2 regions of the Micromonospora sp. WMMD710 genome follow, and region 2 is predicted to be linked to the other one. Evidence: riboswitches for the same ligand, from Rfam matches in the RefSeq annotation. Region 2 holds a riboswitch; the other holds the start of a gene.
What was found. A riboswitch is a leader RNA that binds a small molecule or an ion and turns the genes downstream of it on or off. The one in region 2 is predicted to bind thiamine pyrophosphate.
Positions count from the first base shown of each region.

Region 1: another riboswitch for thiamine pyrophosphate. It lies ahead of O7620_RS01510 (ECF transporter S component); the one in region 2 lies ahead of thiE (thiamine phosphate synthase).

Region 1 covers NZ_JARUBD010000001.1:287,183-295,431, reverse strand. Annotated here, with positions in the region: gene O7620_RS01530 (acyl-CoA dehydrogenase family protein) at 1-917, opposite strand, end outside; gene O7620_RS01525 (DUF6328 family protein) at 1,022-1,525, opposite strand; gene O7620_RS01520 (SIS domain-containing protein) at 1,647-2,396, opposite strand; gene O7620_RS01515 (alpha/beta fold hydrolase) at 2,497-3,327, opposite strand; TPP riboswitch at 3,435-3,539, shown strand; gene O7620_RS01510 (ECF transporter S component) at 3,614-4,201, shown strand; gene O7620_RS01505 (ABC transporter ATP-binding protein) at 4,316-5,746, shown strand; gene O7620_RS01500 (energy-coupling factor transporter transmembrane component T) at 5,743-6,543, shown strand; gene O7620_RS01495 (hypothetical protein) at 6,668-7,060, opposite strand; gene O7620_RS01490 (MTH1187 family thiamine-binding protein) at 7,352-7,648, shown strand; gene gndA (NADP-dependent phosphogluconate dehydrogenase) at 7,773-8,249, shown strand, end outside.
Region 2 covers NZ_JARUBD010000001.1:6,296,928-6,305,176, reverse strand. Annotated here, with positions in the region: gene thiD (bifunctional hydroxymethylpyrimidine kinase/phosphomethylpyrimidine kinase) at 1-769, opposite strand, end outside; gene O7620_RS29270 (thiamine phosphate synthase) at 766-1,350, opposite strand; gene O7620_RS29265 (thiazole synthase) at 1,347-2,126, opposite strand; gene thiS (sulfur carrier protein ThiS) at 2,123-2,323, opposite strand; gene thiO (glycine oxidase ThiO) at 2,314-3,471, opposite strand; gene thiE (thiamine phosphate synthase) at 3,468-4,094, opposite strand; TPP riboswitch at 4,089-4,198, opposite strand; gene O7620_RS29245 (ThuA domain-containing protein) at 4,492-8,249, shown strand, end outside.

The sequences.
Region 1 (8,249 bases), 6.0 Mb from region 2:
TCGCCGCCGATGACGTTCTCGGCGGGCACGAACACGTCGTGGAACCGGGTGAGGCTGTTTTCCAGGCCGCGCAGGCCGACGAACTCGTTGCGGCGTTCCACGGTGATGCCGGCGCTGTCGCCGTCCACCACGAACGCGGTGATTCCGCCGCGCCGGCCCTCGCCGGCCGGCACCCGGGCCATCACCACCAGCAGGGTGGCGACGATGCCGTTGGTGGCCCAGAGTTTCACCCCGTTGAGCCGGTAGCCGGTGCCGTCCTCGGTCGGCTCGGCGATGGTGGCCAGCCGGGCCGGGTCGGAGCCGACGTCCGGCTCGGTGAGCAGGAACGCGGACACCTCGCCGGCGGCGAGCCGGGGCAGGAACCGCTGCTTCTGCTCGGCGGTGCCGAACATCTTCAACGGCTGCGGCACGCCGATCGACTGGTGTGCGGAGAGCAGCGCGCCGATGGCCGGGCTGACCGAGCCGGCCAGCATGAGTGCCCGGCAGTAGTGCAGGTTGCTCAGCCCCAGACCGCCGTACCTACGGTCGATCTTCATGCCGAACGCGCCGAGGTCGGCCAGGCCGTGGAACACGGTGTCCGGGATGGACGCGTCCCGCTCGATGGCGGCACCGTCCACCTCGGAGGTGAGAAAGGCGCGGAACCGAGCGAGGAACTCCTCGGCGCGTGCCACGTCGTCCGGGTCGGAGCGGGGCCACGGGTCGATGAGGTCGAGCCGGAACCGGCCGAGGAACAGCTCCTTGCCGAAGCTGGGCCGATCCCAGGCGGATTCGCGGGCGGCCTCGGCGACCTGCCGGGCCTCCTTCTCCGAGACCTGCCCGGCCTCTGCCGAAAGTGGCGCGGCGGCACCGGCGGTGCCGGGCGTGGTATCGGCGTCGGGGCCGTCCGGTGCCGGTCGGCCGTCCTGCGTCGTGGTCACGGCTGCCCCCTCGAAACTCGGTGCGGCTGCGTCGACGTGCGCGACTACCGCCACGCTACCCCCGGTTGTTACCCAGGGGTAGCGCTGCGTGAAGATCGGCCCGATCAGCGACCGCTGAGAGTGTCCGGGTCGTCGTCCTCGTCGTCGATGTCGTCCTCACCCCAGCTGCGGCGGGCGAACGGCAGCATCACCCAGAACGTGAGGAACCAGAGCCCGGTCAGGGCACTGAGCACGAAGGCGATCGGCCGGTCCAGCACGAAGTCGGTGATCAGCAGGACGGCGCTGACCATCGCGATCAGCATGAAGGCCAGGCCGCCGGTGGCCATCCGGTGGGCGAAGCGGACCAACTCCGGCTTACGCCCCTGACGGAACAGCGCCCGGTGGAACGCGACCGGCGAGATGATCATCGCGGTGGCGGCGGCCGCGGCGAGCAGCGCCACGATGTAGACGTCGCGCTGGAACTCGGTGGTCTGGGTGAAGCCGTTGCTGAACGGCAGCGTGAGCAGGAATGCGAAGAGGATCTGCACGCCGGTCTGGGCGACCCGCAACTCCTGCAACAGGTCGGCGAAGTTGCGCTGCCAGCGCTGCTTCTCGGTCTCCTTCGACACGCGCTACCTCCGGTGAGACGCTACTGCCGGCGGTCCCGGCCGCCGGCAGCAACGCCAATGCCCCACCCGGCCGAGCGTGAAACAGGTTCACGACACCTGCCGTTCATCTCGGCGACGTGTGTCAGGACCCGCGCCGGATCCGACCCGCGTACCGGGCCTCCAACTCCGCGTTGTGCGCGTCACCGTCGGGGATGTTCGCCGACAGGTAGACCGGGGGCCGCTCCCCCGCCGCCAGCAACCGGGCCACCACCTCCACGGTGACCTGCTGGGCCAGCAGCGCCGCCGTGATCGAGGAGACCGCGCCGACCGCGCCGCCGCCGGGCAACGGCAGGGTCGCGTCGCCGTACGGCGCACCGTTGTCGAGCACCACGTCGGCGAGGTCGGCCAGCTTGCGACCGGACGGGTGCCGGGAGGTCATCCGGCCGGAGTGCAGCGCGGAGGTGATCGCCACCAGCCCGTGCCCGCGTTCCTTCACCAGCGCGGCGAACTCCACCATCGCGCCGTTGACCCCCGAGTTCGAGGCCAGCACGAACACGTCGGTGGGCCGTACCGGGGCCAGTTCGTAGAGCCGGTGGGCCACCTCCGGGTCGCGCTCCAGCAGCGGGCCGAGCCGCTCGGCCGGTTCGCCGCCGAGCAGCACCAGGTCACGCAGCGCGATCCGGTTGGTCGGCACCAGGCCACCCGCCCGCCCGGCGATCTCCATGGCGAGGGCCTCCGAGTGGCCGGTACCGAACGCGTGCACCACCCCGTCGGCACGGACCGCGTCGGCGATCAGGTCGGCGGCCCGCCCCACCGCCTCGCGCTGACTGGCGGCCACCCGCCCGATCGTCTCGGTCACCACGGCCAGGTAGTCCTCGGCACTCACCGTCATGCGTCCTCCGTCGTCCGATTGCGGGCCAGCCAGTGCACGCGAGGTCGACCGCCGCCCGCCGGCGCATCGACCCGCCACATCCCGATGTCGACCGCCCGGCTCAGGCCGTTGCGGTGGCCCGGGCCAGGATCGCCTCGGCGAGCGGCCCGGGCGCGGTGTCCGGGATCCAGTGACTCACCCCGGGCAACGCCACGAAGCGGTAGTCGCCGGTGACGTTGGCGGCGCACGCCTCGGCGGCGGTGCGGCCGATCGCGACGTCCCGGTCGCTCCACACGTACGTGGTGGGCACCTCGACCGGGCCGACGCCGGCCAGGTCGGATCGGGACATCGCCCGGTACCAGTTCAGGGCGGCGGTGAGCGCGCCCGGCTCACGCATCGGGTCCGCGTAGCGGGCCACCCGGGACGCGTCACCCACGCTGCCGAGCATCTTGCACAGGGCCGCGGCGTGGAAGGCCAGCAGCACCCTCTCGGCCGTGCCCAGCTTGCGGAACAGCGCCATGTACGACGAGCGCGCCTTCTGCTCGGTGTCGGTGGCGAGGGCGTGCGCCATGGCCGCGGGATGCGGCACCGACACCGCCGTGAGCGTGCGGACCCGCTCGGGGTGCGCGGCCGCCACCGCCCAGGCCACCACCGCGCCCCAGTCATGGCCGACCAGGTGGACGGCGTCCAGGCCGAGCGCGTCGAGCACCGCCACCACGTCGGCGACCAGTTCCGGGATCCGGTACGCGTCCACCGCCGCCGGTCGGGCGTCGGGCGAGTAGCCGCGCTGATCCAGCGCGTACGTGCGCAGCCCGGCCGCGTGCAACGCGGGGACGACGTCGTCCCATTCGCCGCTGTGCTGGGGGAAGCCGTGCAGCAACAGGACGGCCTCGCCGTCCGGCGGCCCACCGGCGCGTACCTCGAACATGAGACCTCGTGCGTCGACCCGCATGATCGTCAGCCTACCCAGCCGGCTTCCGCCGGGCCGGACGCCGAGGTGGGGCGGACGCCCTGCTGGGCTGGCACCCCTGGTCGGTGCTAGCGTCAGCGAGACAACTTCACATCCGACAGGGGAGCGCACAGCGCTGAGAGTGCGGGCACGCCCGCAGACCCTCGAACCTGATCTGGGTAATGCCAGCGCAGGGAGTTCGGTCGACCTCCAGCCGCGCCGTCGTCCGGTGCCACCGGGCGCGGCGTGCGTCTTCTCCTGGTTCTTTTCCTTGAACTGGGAGCACAGCATGGACAACACCACCAACCGTTGGCGCACCATCGACATCGTGGTCGCCTCGGTGATCGCGGTGGCCTTCGGCGTCATCTTCTGGGCCTGGGGCCTGGTCTGGAGCGCCACCGAGGGGGCGTTCGCCTTCTTCCCACCGGCGCAGACCCTGCTCTACGGCGTGTGGCTGATGCCGGCCGTCATCGGCGGCCTGGTCATCCGCAAGCCCGGCGCCGCCCTCTACTGCGAGACGGTGGCGGCGGTGCTCTCCGCGCTGCTGGGCAGCCAGTGGGCCGGCACGGTGATCCCGCAGGGCATCGTGCAGGGCCTCGGCGCCGAACTGGCGTTCGCCGCCTTCCGGTACCAGTCGTTCCGGCTGCCGACCGCCGTGTTGGCCGGCGCGTTGACGGGTCTCAGCGCCGCGCTGTTCGACTTCTTCATCTGGAACGTCGACTACGCGCTGGTCGACTACCGCATCCCGTACGCGCTGCTGACCATCGTCAGCGCCACCGTGATCGCCGGCGTAGGCGGCTGGCTGCTCACAAAGGCCCTGGCCAACACAGGCGTCCTGGACCGCTTCCCGGTGGCCCGGGACCGAGCCCCCATCTGACCCCACCCACTCGCGTCGATCATGAGGTTGACGGGTGGATGGATCGTCAGAACCACCGTCAACCTCATGATCAACCGTGCAGGGTGGAGCCCGGGTCGGAAGGGGGTGGGTGTGGTGGGCGGGGTACTGCTGCGCGGGTTCGGGTGGCGGCACGCCGGGCGGCGGGCGTGGGCTCTGCGCGGGGTTGACCTGCGGGTTGAGGACGGCGAGCGGGTTCTCCTGCTCGGTCCCTCGGGGGCCGGAAAGAGCACCCTGCTCAGCGCGCTCGCCGGGCTGCTGCCGGAGGACTCCGGCGAGCAGGAGGGCACCGTCGAGATCGACGGGCTCGACCCGCGCAAGGGCCGGGAACGGGTCGGCATCGTCTTCCAGGACCCGGAGACGCAACTGGTGATGGCCCGCAGCGGCGACGACGTCGCGTTCGGGCTGGAGAACCGGGGCGTACCGACCGGCGAGATCTGGCCCCGCGTCGACGAGGCGCTGCGCCGGGTCGGCTTCCCGTACCCCCGGGACCGCAACACGGCGGCGCTCTCCGGCGGGGAACAGCAACGTCTCGCCCTGGCCGGCGCGCTGGCCCTGCGGCCCGGCCTGCTGCTGCTCGACGAGCCGACCGCCAACCTCGACCCGGCCGGCGCGGACCTGGTCCGGCAGGCGGTGGCCGGCACCCTGGACGCCGACACCACGCTGATCCTGGTCGAGCACCGGGTCGCCGAGGCGCTGCCGCTGGTCGACCGGGTGGTCGTCCTGGAACCCGGCGGCGGGGTCCGCGCCGACGGGCCACCCGAGGCGGTCTTCGCCGCGCACGGTGCCGCCCTCGCCGCCCAGGGCGTGTGGGTGCCCGGTCACCCCATCACGCCCCGGCCGGCCACCGCCGCCGCCGGGGACCTGCTGATCACCGCCGAACGGCTCGGCCTGCCGCCCCGGCTGGGCCCCACCGACCTCGCGGTACGCGCCGGCGAGGCACTCGCCGTACGAGGTCCCAACGGCGCCGGCAAGTCCACCCTGGCCCTACTGCTCGGCGGGCTGCTGCGACCGGGCACCGGCCGGGTCACCGCCTCCGCCGAGCTGGCCGGGCCGGATCACCGCACTCCCCCGCACCGCTGGCGTGCGCCCGCGCTGGCCCGGCGCATCGGGTCGGTCTTTCAGGACCCGGAGCACCAGTTCGTCACCGGCACCGTCTTCGACGAACTGGCCCTCGGCCCGCGCCGCACCGGCCAGACCGAGGCAGCCGTCAAGGACACCGTGGCCGCGCTGCTGGAGCGGCTACGACTGGCACGGCTCGCGGCAGCCAACCCGTACACCCTCTCGGGTGGGGAAGCGCGGCGGCTGAGCGTGGCGACCGCCCTGGCCACCGCGCCCCGCCTGCTGATCTGCGACGAACCCACCTTCGGCCAGGACCGGCGGACCTGGCGGGAACTGGTCGACCTGTTCGCCGACCTCCGCGACGCCGGGCACGGCATCGTCGCGGTCACCCACGACGCGGACTTCGTCGCCGCGCTCGCCGACCGCACCATCACCCTCCAGCTGGCCCCGGACGGCAGCCGATGATCAGTATCGAGCCGGTCGCCGCGCCCGGCGCGCCCCTGGCCCGCCGCAACCCGGTGGCGAAGGTCGCCGCCGCGCTGGCCTTCTCGTTCATCCTGCTGGCCACTCTGGACCCGGTCGCCCCGGCGATCGCCATCGCCCTCGAACTCGCGCTGCTGCCGCTGTTCGGCATCCGCTACCGGGTGCTGGCCCGGCGCGCCCTGCCGCTACTGCTCAGCGCCGCCGGCATCCTCGTCACCCTGGTGCTGTTCGCCGCCGACCGCTCCGGCCGGGTACTGCTGGATGCGGGGCCAGTGCTGGTGAGCACCGGTGTGCTGCTCACCGCACTCGGTCTGGTGCTGCGCGTGTTCGCGGTGGCCCTGCCCGGCGTGATCGTCTTCGCCACCACGGACCCCACCGACCTGGCCGACGCGCTGATCCAGAACGCGAAGGCACCCGCGCGGTTCGCCATCGGGGCGCTGGCCGCGTTCCGGCTGGTGCCGCTGCTCGGCCAGGAGTGGCAGATGATCAGCATGGCCCGGCGGGCGCGGGGCGTCGACGCCGGACGCAACCCGGTGGCGAAACTGCGGCTGTTCACCTCCACCGCGTTCGCGCTGCTGGTCGGGGCGATCCGTCGGGGCACCCGGCTCGCGGTGGCGATGGACGCGCGCGGCTTCGACGCCGGCACACCCCGCACCGTGGCCCGCCGGCAGTCCTTCACCCGCGCCGACGCCCTCCTGATCGCCGGCTCGGTCCTGCTCGCCGGAGCAGCCCTGACAACAAGCGTCCTCCTGGGCACCTTCCGCCCCCTGCTCAGCTGATTCCCCCGCCCGCCCCCGGCCTGTTCCCGGCTGGTATAGCCGTTATGCGGGGACAGAAAGTGCAAGCAAGATCGGCGGGAACGGCGGGGCCGGGAGGGCGGGGCCGGGAGGCCCGGTGGGTTGGTCAGCTGCGGCGGAAGGCGTAGCGGCGGGGCTGGCCGGCTCGCTGGCTCTTGCCGCCTGCCGAGCGGGCTCCGCCGTTCTGCGGCGGGCCGGCCTTCGGTGCCACCGCTTTCGCGGCCGGCGAGGGGTCGACCGGCGAAACGTCCGGCACGGCGGGTGCTTCCAGCACCGCGGGCACGTCCAGCGCAGGCGGTGCGTCGAGCACCGCGGGCACGTCGACCACGACCGGCACGTCGGGCGTCGGCGTCCCGGCCGCTCCCACCTCGACCGGCAGCGCCGGCAGCGCCGACTCCACGGGCAGGGTGGGGAGCGGGCCGTGGCCGGCCGCCGGGTCGATGCCGAGCGGTGTCGCTTGCGGGGTACGGGACTTCTTCGGATTACGCCTGGCGGGCATCCGGGCCTCCTTCGGTGCCGACCGGCACGGCCGGTCCCGCGCTCCGGCGGCCGGTCGGATCGGCTGGCGACCGCCGCAAACGCGACGGTCGGATGGGGAAGGGACTGCTCACCGGGGTCGGGTAGCGCCAGCCGTGTCACGGCGGCGGGGAGATGCGGGACGCCCGGGAGCGCACGGACCGCGACGCGGGGCGGCGGACCGGCTCGGAAGATGGGGCGTCAGTTACGCATGCCCGAAACCCTAACCACCGCCCGGCCGGACGCGCACCCGAATTACTGGCACGATCGGCACATGCTGATCGCGTTCTCGATCACCCCGCTCGGTGGCGGTGACTCCGTGGGCGACCTGGTCGCCGAGGCGGTGCGGGTGGTCCGTGAGTCCGGCCTGCCCAACCGGACCGATGCCATGTTCACCACCGTCGAGGGCGAGTGGGACGAGGTGATGGCGGTGGTGAAGCGGGCGGTCGACGTGGTGGCCGCGCAGGCACCCCGGGTCAGCGTGGTGCTCAAGGCCGACGTCCGGCCCGGGGTCACCGATGCGCTCGCCGGAAAGGTCGCCCGGATCGAAGCCCGCCTCGCCGAGGGCTGACCCCCGGGGCCACCGTCGGCAGCACCGAAACTACCAGGAGTAACGGGACGTCGATCACTGGTCCGTATCGGCGCGCGTCACGATAGGTTCAAGTCAATAGTGGCGACGAAAGGTGGCGGCACGGATGGCTGAGCAGGCGACGGCGCAGATCGGTGTGACCGGGCTGGCGGTGATGGGCCGCAATCTGGCCCGCAACCTGGCCCGCAACGGCTTCACGGTGGCGGTGCACAACCGATCACCGGAGCGCACCCGCAGCCTCGTCGCCGAGCACGGCGACGAGGGCACGTTCGTGCCCGGCGAGACGATGACCGATTTCGTGGCGTCACTGGAACGGCCCCGCGCGGTCATCGTGATGGTCAAGGCCGGCGCGCCCACCGACGCGGTGATCGACGAACTGGTGCCGCTGCTGGAGGAGGGCGACATCATCGTCGACTGCGGCAACGCCCACTTCGCCGACACGCGCCGCCGTGAGGAGGCGCTGCGCGCGCAGGGCCTGCACTTCAGCGGCACCGGCGTCTCCGGTGGCGAGGAGGGCGCGCTGCTCGGGCCGAGCATCATGCCGGGCGGCTCCGCCGAGTCGTACGCCAAGCTCGGGCCGATG
Region 2 (8,249 bases):
AGTGATCCAGCGGCCCACGTCCCGCGCCCAGCTCCCAACTCCGCGCACCGGTCAGCGCGCGGAGCACGTACTCCTTGGCGGCCTCGACCGCCGTCGGCACCTCATCGCCCAGCGCGAGCCGCACCGCGATGGCCGCCGAGAACGAACACCCGGTGCCGTGGGTGTGCCGGGTGTCCACCCGGGGCGCGCGCAGCAGAGTGGTGACGCCGCCGCCGTGCAGCACGTCGACCGCCTCGCCGCCGTCCAGGTCACCGCCGGTGACCACGACGAACTCCGGGCCGCCGGCCGCGAGCGCCTCGGCCGCCACGACCATCCCCGCCACGTCGTCCACCCCGCGTCCGGTGATGGCCGCGGCCTCCGCGCAATTTGGTGTCGCCACCCGGGCGTACGGCAGCAGCCGCTCCACCGCGCCCACCACACCGAGCCGGTGGCCGCTCGTGGCGACCAGCACCGGGTCGACGACGAGCTGGGGCAACCGGCCGTCCCGGGCGGCCTCGGCCACCACGTCGGCGACCGCCGGCGTGCCGAGCATCCCCGTCTTGACCGCGCCGACGGTGAAGTCGCCCAGGACGCTGTCCAACTGCTCGGTGACCGTGCGCGGCGGCAACGGCAGGACGGCGTCGACACCCCGGGTGTTCTGCGCGGTGACCGCCGTGAGGACGCTCGTGCCGTACGCGCCGAGAGCCGCGAAGACCTTGAGGTCGGCCTGGATGCCGGCACCGGCACCGGAGTCGGAGCCGGCGATGGTGAGGATTGTGCGCGGTGTCATGGTAAAGCGCTGCTCAGGGTGGCGGCTGTTTCTTCTGGGTCTGCTGCCCGCATCAGTGCGCCCAGTACTGCTACTCCGCTGGCTCCCGCTTGGACGCAGGCGGTCACCTGTTCCGGGGTTTCCACTCCGCCGAGGGCCAGCAGGGGCACCGGGCTGGCGCGGACGAGGCTGCCCAACCCCGCGACGTGCAGGGGCGGACCGTAGCCGGGCTTGGATGGCGTTGGCCAGACCGGGGAGGCCGTCGCGTAGTGCTCGGTGGTGAGACGGGCCAGCTCGGCCTGGTTGTGGCAGGAGCGGCCGACCAGCTGGTGGGTTGGTGGCGGGTACGGGCCGGCGGCGGGCAGGTGGACGGCGTCGCCGCCGAGCGGGTCGGGGCCGGCCACGATGAGGGTCCCGCCGACCTGAGCGAGGATCGCACGCAGGTCGGCGGCGAGGGCGGCGCGTTCGGCGCGGGGCAGGTCCTTCTCCCGCAGCACCACCCAGCGCACTCCCCCGGCGACGGCTCCCGCCACCACCCGGTCGAGTCCGCCGCGCGCGACGAGCCGGTCGGTCAACACGACGACACCGGACGGCGCGGTCACAGGTCGGGTCTTCCCTCGTCGGGGGTGGAGGCGAGGGCGTGGAAGCGACGGGCGATCCGGCCGGCGCCCGCCGCGAGGCGGCCCGCCTCGACCGCGTACCGCATCGCCGTGGCCATCGCCACCGGGTCGGCGGCCCGGGTGACCGCGCTGGCCAGCAGCACCGCGTCGCAGCCCAGCTCCATCGCCAGGGCGGCGTCGGACGCGGTGCCGATGCCGGCGTCCAGGATCACCGGCACGTCCACGCCCTGCCGGATGAGCCGGATGTGGTGCGGGTTACCGACGCCGAGGCCCGAGCCGATCGGGGAACCGGCCGGCATCACCGCGGCGCAACCCACGTCGGCGAGCCGGCGGGCGAGCACCGGGTCGTCACTGGTGTACGGCAGCACGGTGAACCCGTCGGCGACCAGCTCCTCGGCGGCGCGGAGCAGTTCCACCCCGTCGGGCAGCAGCGTCCGTTCGTCGCCGATCACCTCCAGCTTGATCCAGTCGGTGTCGAACGCCTCCCGGGCCAGCCGGGCCACCTTCACCGCCTCGGTCGCCGTGTGGCAGCCGGCGGTGTTCGGCAGCAGCCGTACCCCGCACCGGTCCAGCAGGTCGAGCAGCCCGCCGCCGGTGCCCGGGGCGGTGTCCACCCGGCGCAGGGCCAGGGTGACCAGCTCGGTGCCGGATGCGCGGATCGCCTGCTCCAGCACGTGCAGGTTCGCGGCCCCGCCGGTGCCGAGGATCAGCCGCGAGCCGAACGTCACCCCACCCAGCTCGAACGACACGCCGCTCACCCGCCCTGCGCCGCGGTGAGCACCTCGACGCGGTCACCGTCGCGCAGCACCGTCACCGGCCAACCGGCCCGGGGCACCACCTCGCCGTTGACCGCGACCGCCACGCCACGCTGCTCGGGCACCACGTCGCGGACCAGGTCCGCCACCGACGCGCCACCGGGGACGCTGCGCCCGGCCCCGTTCACCGTCAACTCCACTGGTCGCCCTCCATCGTCCGATCGGGTCCACCGCCGGTCGCCGCGCCGACGAACCGGTCGGGCCGGAACGCGGCGAGCAGCGGGTCGGGCACGCCGGTGACCACCAGGTCGGCGATCAGGTCGGCGGTGACCGGGGTGAGCACGATGCCGTGCCGGTGGTGCCCGGTGGCGGCCAGCACGTCCGGTCGGCCGGGCAGCGGCCCGAGGATGGGCGCGTTGTCCGGGGTGCCGGGGCGGAGCCCGGCGACCGCCTCGACCAGGTCGTACTCGGCCAGTTCGGGCAGCAGGTCGACCCCGGCGCGGAGCAGCCGCTGCACGGCGCCGGCGGTGACCGTGGTGTCCGAGCGTTCCTCGACCGTCGCGCCGAGCACGACCTCACCGTCGGCGCGGGGCACCAGGTAGACGTGCTCGCCGTCGGCGTACCCCCGGATCACGTGCCGGAAGCCCGGCGCGACGCCGCCGGGCGCGCGCAGCCGCAGGATCTGGCCCTTCACCGGCCGCACCGGCAGCCCGGTGAGGGCGGCGGCCCCGCAGCCGGCGGCGACCACGGTGACCCTCGCCTCCACATCGGACAAGTGTCGGACCGCCTGCGGCACGAACGCCGCGCCGGCCCGCTGCGCGGCCGTGCGCAGCGCCGGCACCAGCAGCCGCGGGTCGACCTGGTGGTCGGTGGGCGCGAGCGCGCCGCCGCGCACCCGCGGCGCGAGCGCCGGTTCGCGGTCGCGCAGCCCGCTGGGCAGCAGCGGGGTCACCGGCAGACCCAACCCCTGCTGGTACGCCCAGAGCCGGCGCGCCTCGGCCAGGTCGTCACCGGTCAGCCCGACCATCAGGGTGCCCTCGGTGCGGTAACCGATCGCGACGCCGGTCGTCTCGGTCAGCTCGGCGGCGAACGCCGGCCAGCGGGCCGCGGACGCCAGCAGCAGCTCGGTCAGCCGCCGCTCACCGAAGTACGCCTCGGCGACCGGGGAGAGCATGCCGGCGGCCACCGCCGACGCCCCCGACCCGGGTGCCGCGTCGTGCACCGCCACCCGCAACCCGCGCGCGGAGCAGCGCCAGGCGATCGCCAGCCCGACCGGGCCCGCCCCCACCACCGCCACGTCCAGCCGGGCCCGGTCGCTCGATCGCGGTGCCGGTGACCGGCCGGTCAGCACGTCAGCGCCTCGATCAGCTCGGCGGTCGCGTGGGCCGGGTCGGTGGCGGCGGAGATCGCGCCGACCACCGCCACCCCGTACGCCCCGGCGGCCCGCAGCGCCGGTACCCGGTCGGCGGTCACGGCGCCGATCGCGATGACCGGTACGTCGACGGCGTCGACGACGGCGCGTACCCCGGCGGGGCCGATGGGGTCCGGCAACCCGGGCTTGGTGGTGGTGGCGTGACACGGTCCGACGCCCAGGTAGCTGGCTCCCGCCGCGACGGCCGCGCTCGCCGTACCGGGCGCGCGGGCAGTGGCGCCCAGCACGGCGGTGGGGCCGAGCACCCGGCGGGCGGCGGCGACCGGCAGGTCGTCGGCGCCGACGTGCCCGCCGGCGGCGCCCACCGCCAGCGCCACGTGCAACCGGTCGTTGACCAGGCAGGTCGCCCCGTACGGCCGGCAGAGCGCCAGCACCTGCCGGGCCAGTTCGTACGTCTCGCGGTCGGTGGCCGAGTCCTCGACGCGGACCTGCACCACCAGGTCGGCGCGGGCCACCGTGAGGGCGGCGCGGACCACGGCGAGCGGGTCCCGACCGGGTCGGGTGTCGGTGATGAGATGCAGTCGTCCAAGGGACGGCACGGCAACGCTCCTCCCTGCGCCGGCATTACCCGGATCAGGTTCGACGGTCGGGGGCTGTCAGCCCCCCTCTCAGCCCGGTACACCGGGCTCCCGTGGGTTACTTGCGTGTCACCGTACGACAGATCCGTCGGCCTGCCAAGGGAGGGGTCGACGGGCCCGGAAGGCCGAATCAGTTGGGGTGCTTCATCCCGGTCCTGTTCGGAATGTCGCCCCCCGTTGCAGAACCGTTACCCGCCGGCATCTTGCCCGACATCGAGCGAGCCGAATTAATTTGTTCAGCGATTCGACAAAATGCCGGCGTGGACGCCCTGGCACGGTGTCCCCACCGGCTCCATCTGGGACGGTCTTCGGCGAGCCGGCCCCCGCGATTCCTGTCCACTGCGACATTGGAGGCGGCGTGTCCCGTTCTCGTCGTGCCCGAAAACCCATCACCGCGACCCTCATCTCCCTGGCCCTCGCTTCGACGACCCTGCTCGGGTCGCCGGCGCAGGCGGCTCCCGCCGCCGCCCAGGTCCCCCCGAAAGACGCGCAGGCCGCGGCCCCGGTGACCCAGGTGGTGCCGAAGGCGCCCAAGGCCGCCGCCGCCGATCCCTTCTCCGTCCTGGTCTTCTCCAAGACCGCCGGCTTCCGGCACGACTCCATCCCCACCGGCATCGCCGCCATCCAGCAACTCGGCGCGGCCAACGGATTCACCGTGGACAACTCGGAGGACGGCGCGGTATTCACCGACGCCAACCTGGCCAAGTACAAGGCCGTGATCTGGCTCTCCACCACCGGCGACGTCCTCAACGCCGACCAGCAGGCGGCGTTCGAGCGCTACGTGAAGGCGGGCGGCGGCTACGTCGGCATCCACGCCGCGTCGGACACCGAGTACAGCTGGGCCTGGTACGGCGACCTGGTCGGCGCGTACTTCGCCAACCACCCGGCGAACCAGCAGGCCACGGTCAAGGTGGAGGACCACGCACACCCGTCCACCGCCGAGCTTCCGGACCGCTGGTCCCGCTTCGACGAGTGGTACAACTTCCAGACCAACCCCCGGCCGGACGTGCACGTGCTGGCCAGCCTGGACGAGAAGAGCTACACCCCGGGCGCCGGTGCGATGGGCGCCGACCACCCGACCGCCTGGTGTCAGGACTTCGACGGTGGTCGTTCCTGGTACACCGGCGGCGGGCACACCCGGGAGTCGTACGCCGAACCGGAGTTCCTCAAGCACCTGCTCGGCGGCATCCAGACCGCCGCCGGTGTGGTGGACGCCGACTGTGGCGCCTCGAAGACCTCCAACTTCGAGAAGGTCTCCCTTGACAGCAACACGAGCAACCCGATGGAGCTGGACATCGCCGGAGACGGGCGGGTCTTCTACATCGAACGCGACGGTCGGGTGCAGATCATCAAGCCGGACACCGGCAACACCGTCACCGCCGTCGACCTGGACGTCTTCACCGGCAACGAGGACGGCCTGATCGGCATCCGGCTCGACCCGGACTTCGCCACCAACAAGTGGGTGTACCTGTACTACGCCCCGAACGACGGCGTCACGCGCAACCTGCTGTCCCGGTTCACGGTGACCGGCGACACCATCGACCCGGCCAGCGAGAAGCAGGTGCTGCGGGTCGACACCCAGCGCAACACCTGCTGCCACGCCGGGGGCAGCATGACCTTCGACGGCGCCGGCAACCTGTACCTGGCCACCGGTGACAACACCAACCCGTTCGAGTCGAACTCGTACTCGCCGCTCGACGAGCGGTCGGGCCGCCAGGACTACGACGCGCAGCGCACCTCGGCCAACACCAACGACCTGCGCGGCAAGGTGATCCGGATCCACCCGGAGGACGACGGGTCGTACACCGTTCCGGCCGGCAACCTCTTCGCTCCGGGCACCGAGAAGACCCGACCCGAGATCTACGCGATGGGCTTTCGCAACCCGTTCCGGATCGGCACCGACCCGAAGACCAACACACTGTACGTCGCGGACTACGGGCCGGACGCCAACGCGGACAACCCCACCCGCGGCCCGCGTGGCCTGGTCGAGTGGAACATCGTGACCCCCGGCAACTACGGCTGGCCGTATTGCACGGGCACGAACGAGGCGTACAACGACTACACGTTCCCGTCCGGCCCGAGCGGCGCGAAGTTCGACTGCGCGGCGCCGGTGAACAACTCGCCCAACAACACCGGCCTGACCAACCTCCCGCCGGTCGTCCCCGCGACCGTCGACTACGGGTACGCCGGTGACGCCCGGTACCCGGAGATCGGCGGCGGTGGCGCCCCGATGGGCGGCCCGGTCTACCGCTACGACACGGACCTCAACTCGACCCGTAAGTGGCCGGCCTACTACGACGGCAAGGCGCTGCTCGGCGAGTGGAACCAGAACAAGATGTACACGATGCAGCTGACCCCCGACGGCAAGTCGTTGGTGGACATCAACCAGCTGCTCACCGGGATGACCATGGTCCGGCCGATGGACTTCGAGTTCGGCCCCGACGGCGCCCTGTACCTGATCGAGTGGGGCAGCGGCTTCGGTGGCAACAACGACAACTCGGGTGTCTACCGGATCGACTACACCGCCGGTGACCGCGCGCCGATCGCGGCGGCGTCCGCCACCCCGACCTCGGGTGCGGCGCCGTTGACCGTCACCTTCTCCAGCGCCGGCTCCCGCGACCCGGACGGTGGCGCGCTCACCTACGCCTGGGCGTTCGGCGACGGGCAGACCTCGACCGAGGCGAACCCGACGCACACCTACGCCACGGCGGGCAACTACACCGCCCAGCTCACCGTCACCAACCCGAAGGGCCGTACCGCGGTGGCCAACGTGCCGATCACCGTGGGCAACACGTCCCCGACGGTCACCATCGAGTTCCCGCCGGACGGCGGGTTCTTCGACTGGGGTGACCAGGTCCGCTACACGATCAAGGTGACCGACCCCGAGGACGGGGAGATCGACTGTGCCCGGGTGAACCTCCAGGTGCTGCTGGGTCACGACGAGCACGCCCACCCGCTGGAGCAGCACACCGGCTGCACCGGCACCGTCCAGACATCGCTCGCCTCCGGGCACGGCGCCGAGGCGAACGTCTTCGCGGTCTTCGAGGCCACCTACACCGACGACGGCGGGGCCGGCGGAGCCAGCCCGCTCACCGGTCGGGTCATCGAGGTGCTGCAGCCCAAGCGCAAGCAGGCCGAGTTCTTCACCGCCACCGGTCGGGCACCGGTGAGCACCGGCGGCGGAGACGCCGGCGTGCAGCGGGAGACCGGCGCCGACACCGCCGGCGGCGGTCAGAACATCGGGTTCATCGAGGACGGCGACTGGTGGTCGCTCGCCCCGGCGGACCTGACCAACATCAGCGAGATCCGGTTCCGGGCCGCCTCGGCCGCCGCTGGCGGTCGCATCGAGGTCCGGGCGGGCGCGGTGGACGGACCGGTGGTCGCCACGGCCACCGTGCCGGCGACCGGCGCGTGGCAGACGTACACAGACGTGAGCGCGCCGGTCACCGGTGCCGCGAGCGGCTCGCTGTACTTCGTGGCCCGTGACCCGAACGGCGGCTCCGGCTCGCTGTTCAACGTCAACTGGATGGACTTCGTCGGCCGCGGCGTCACCGAGAACGCGCCGCCGGTGGTCACCGCCACCGCGACCCCGGCCGCCGGCACCGCGCCGGTCACCGTGGCGTTCGACGGCACGGCCACCGACGCCGAGGGCGACACCCCGCTGACGTACGCCTGGGACTTCGGTGACGGCGGTACGGCGTCCACGCTGGACGCCAGCCACACCTACGCCAGCCCGGGCACCTTCACGGCCACCCTCACGGTGACCGACAGCAAGGGCGCCAAGTCGTACGCCACGGTGCCGGTGCGGGTGGACGCCCCGGACACGTCCTGCTTCGGGGCGCGTTCGGACGCCTTCGACGGCACCAGCCTCGACAAGACCCGCTGGTCCAGCGTCATCCGGGAGAACCAGCTCTACTCGGTCAGTGGCGGCGCGCTGCGGCTGCCGACCGGCGTGGGCGACCTCTACGGCGCCCGCAACGACGCGACCAACCTGGTGCTCCAGCCGGCTCCGACCGGCGCCTGGGAGATCACCACCAAGGTCACCCTCCCGGTCACCGCCAACTACCAGCAGGCCGGTCTGCTGGTGTACGGCGACGACGACAACTACGCCAAGGT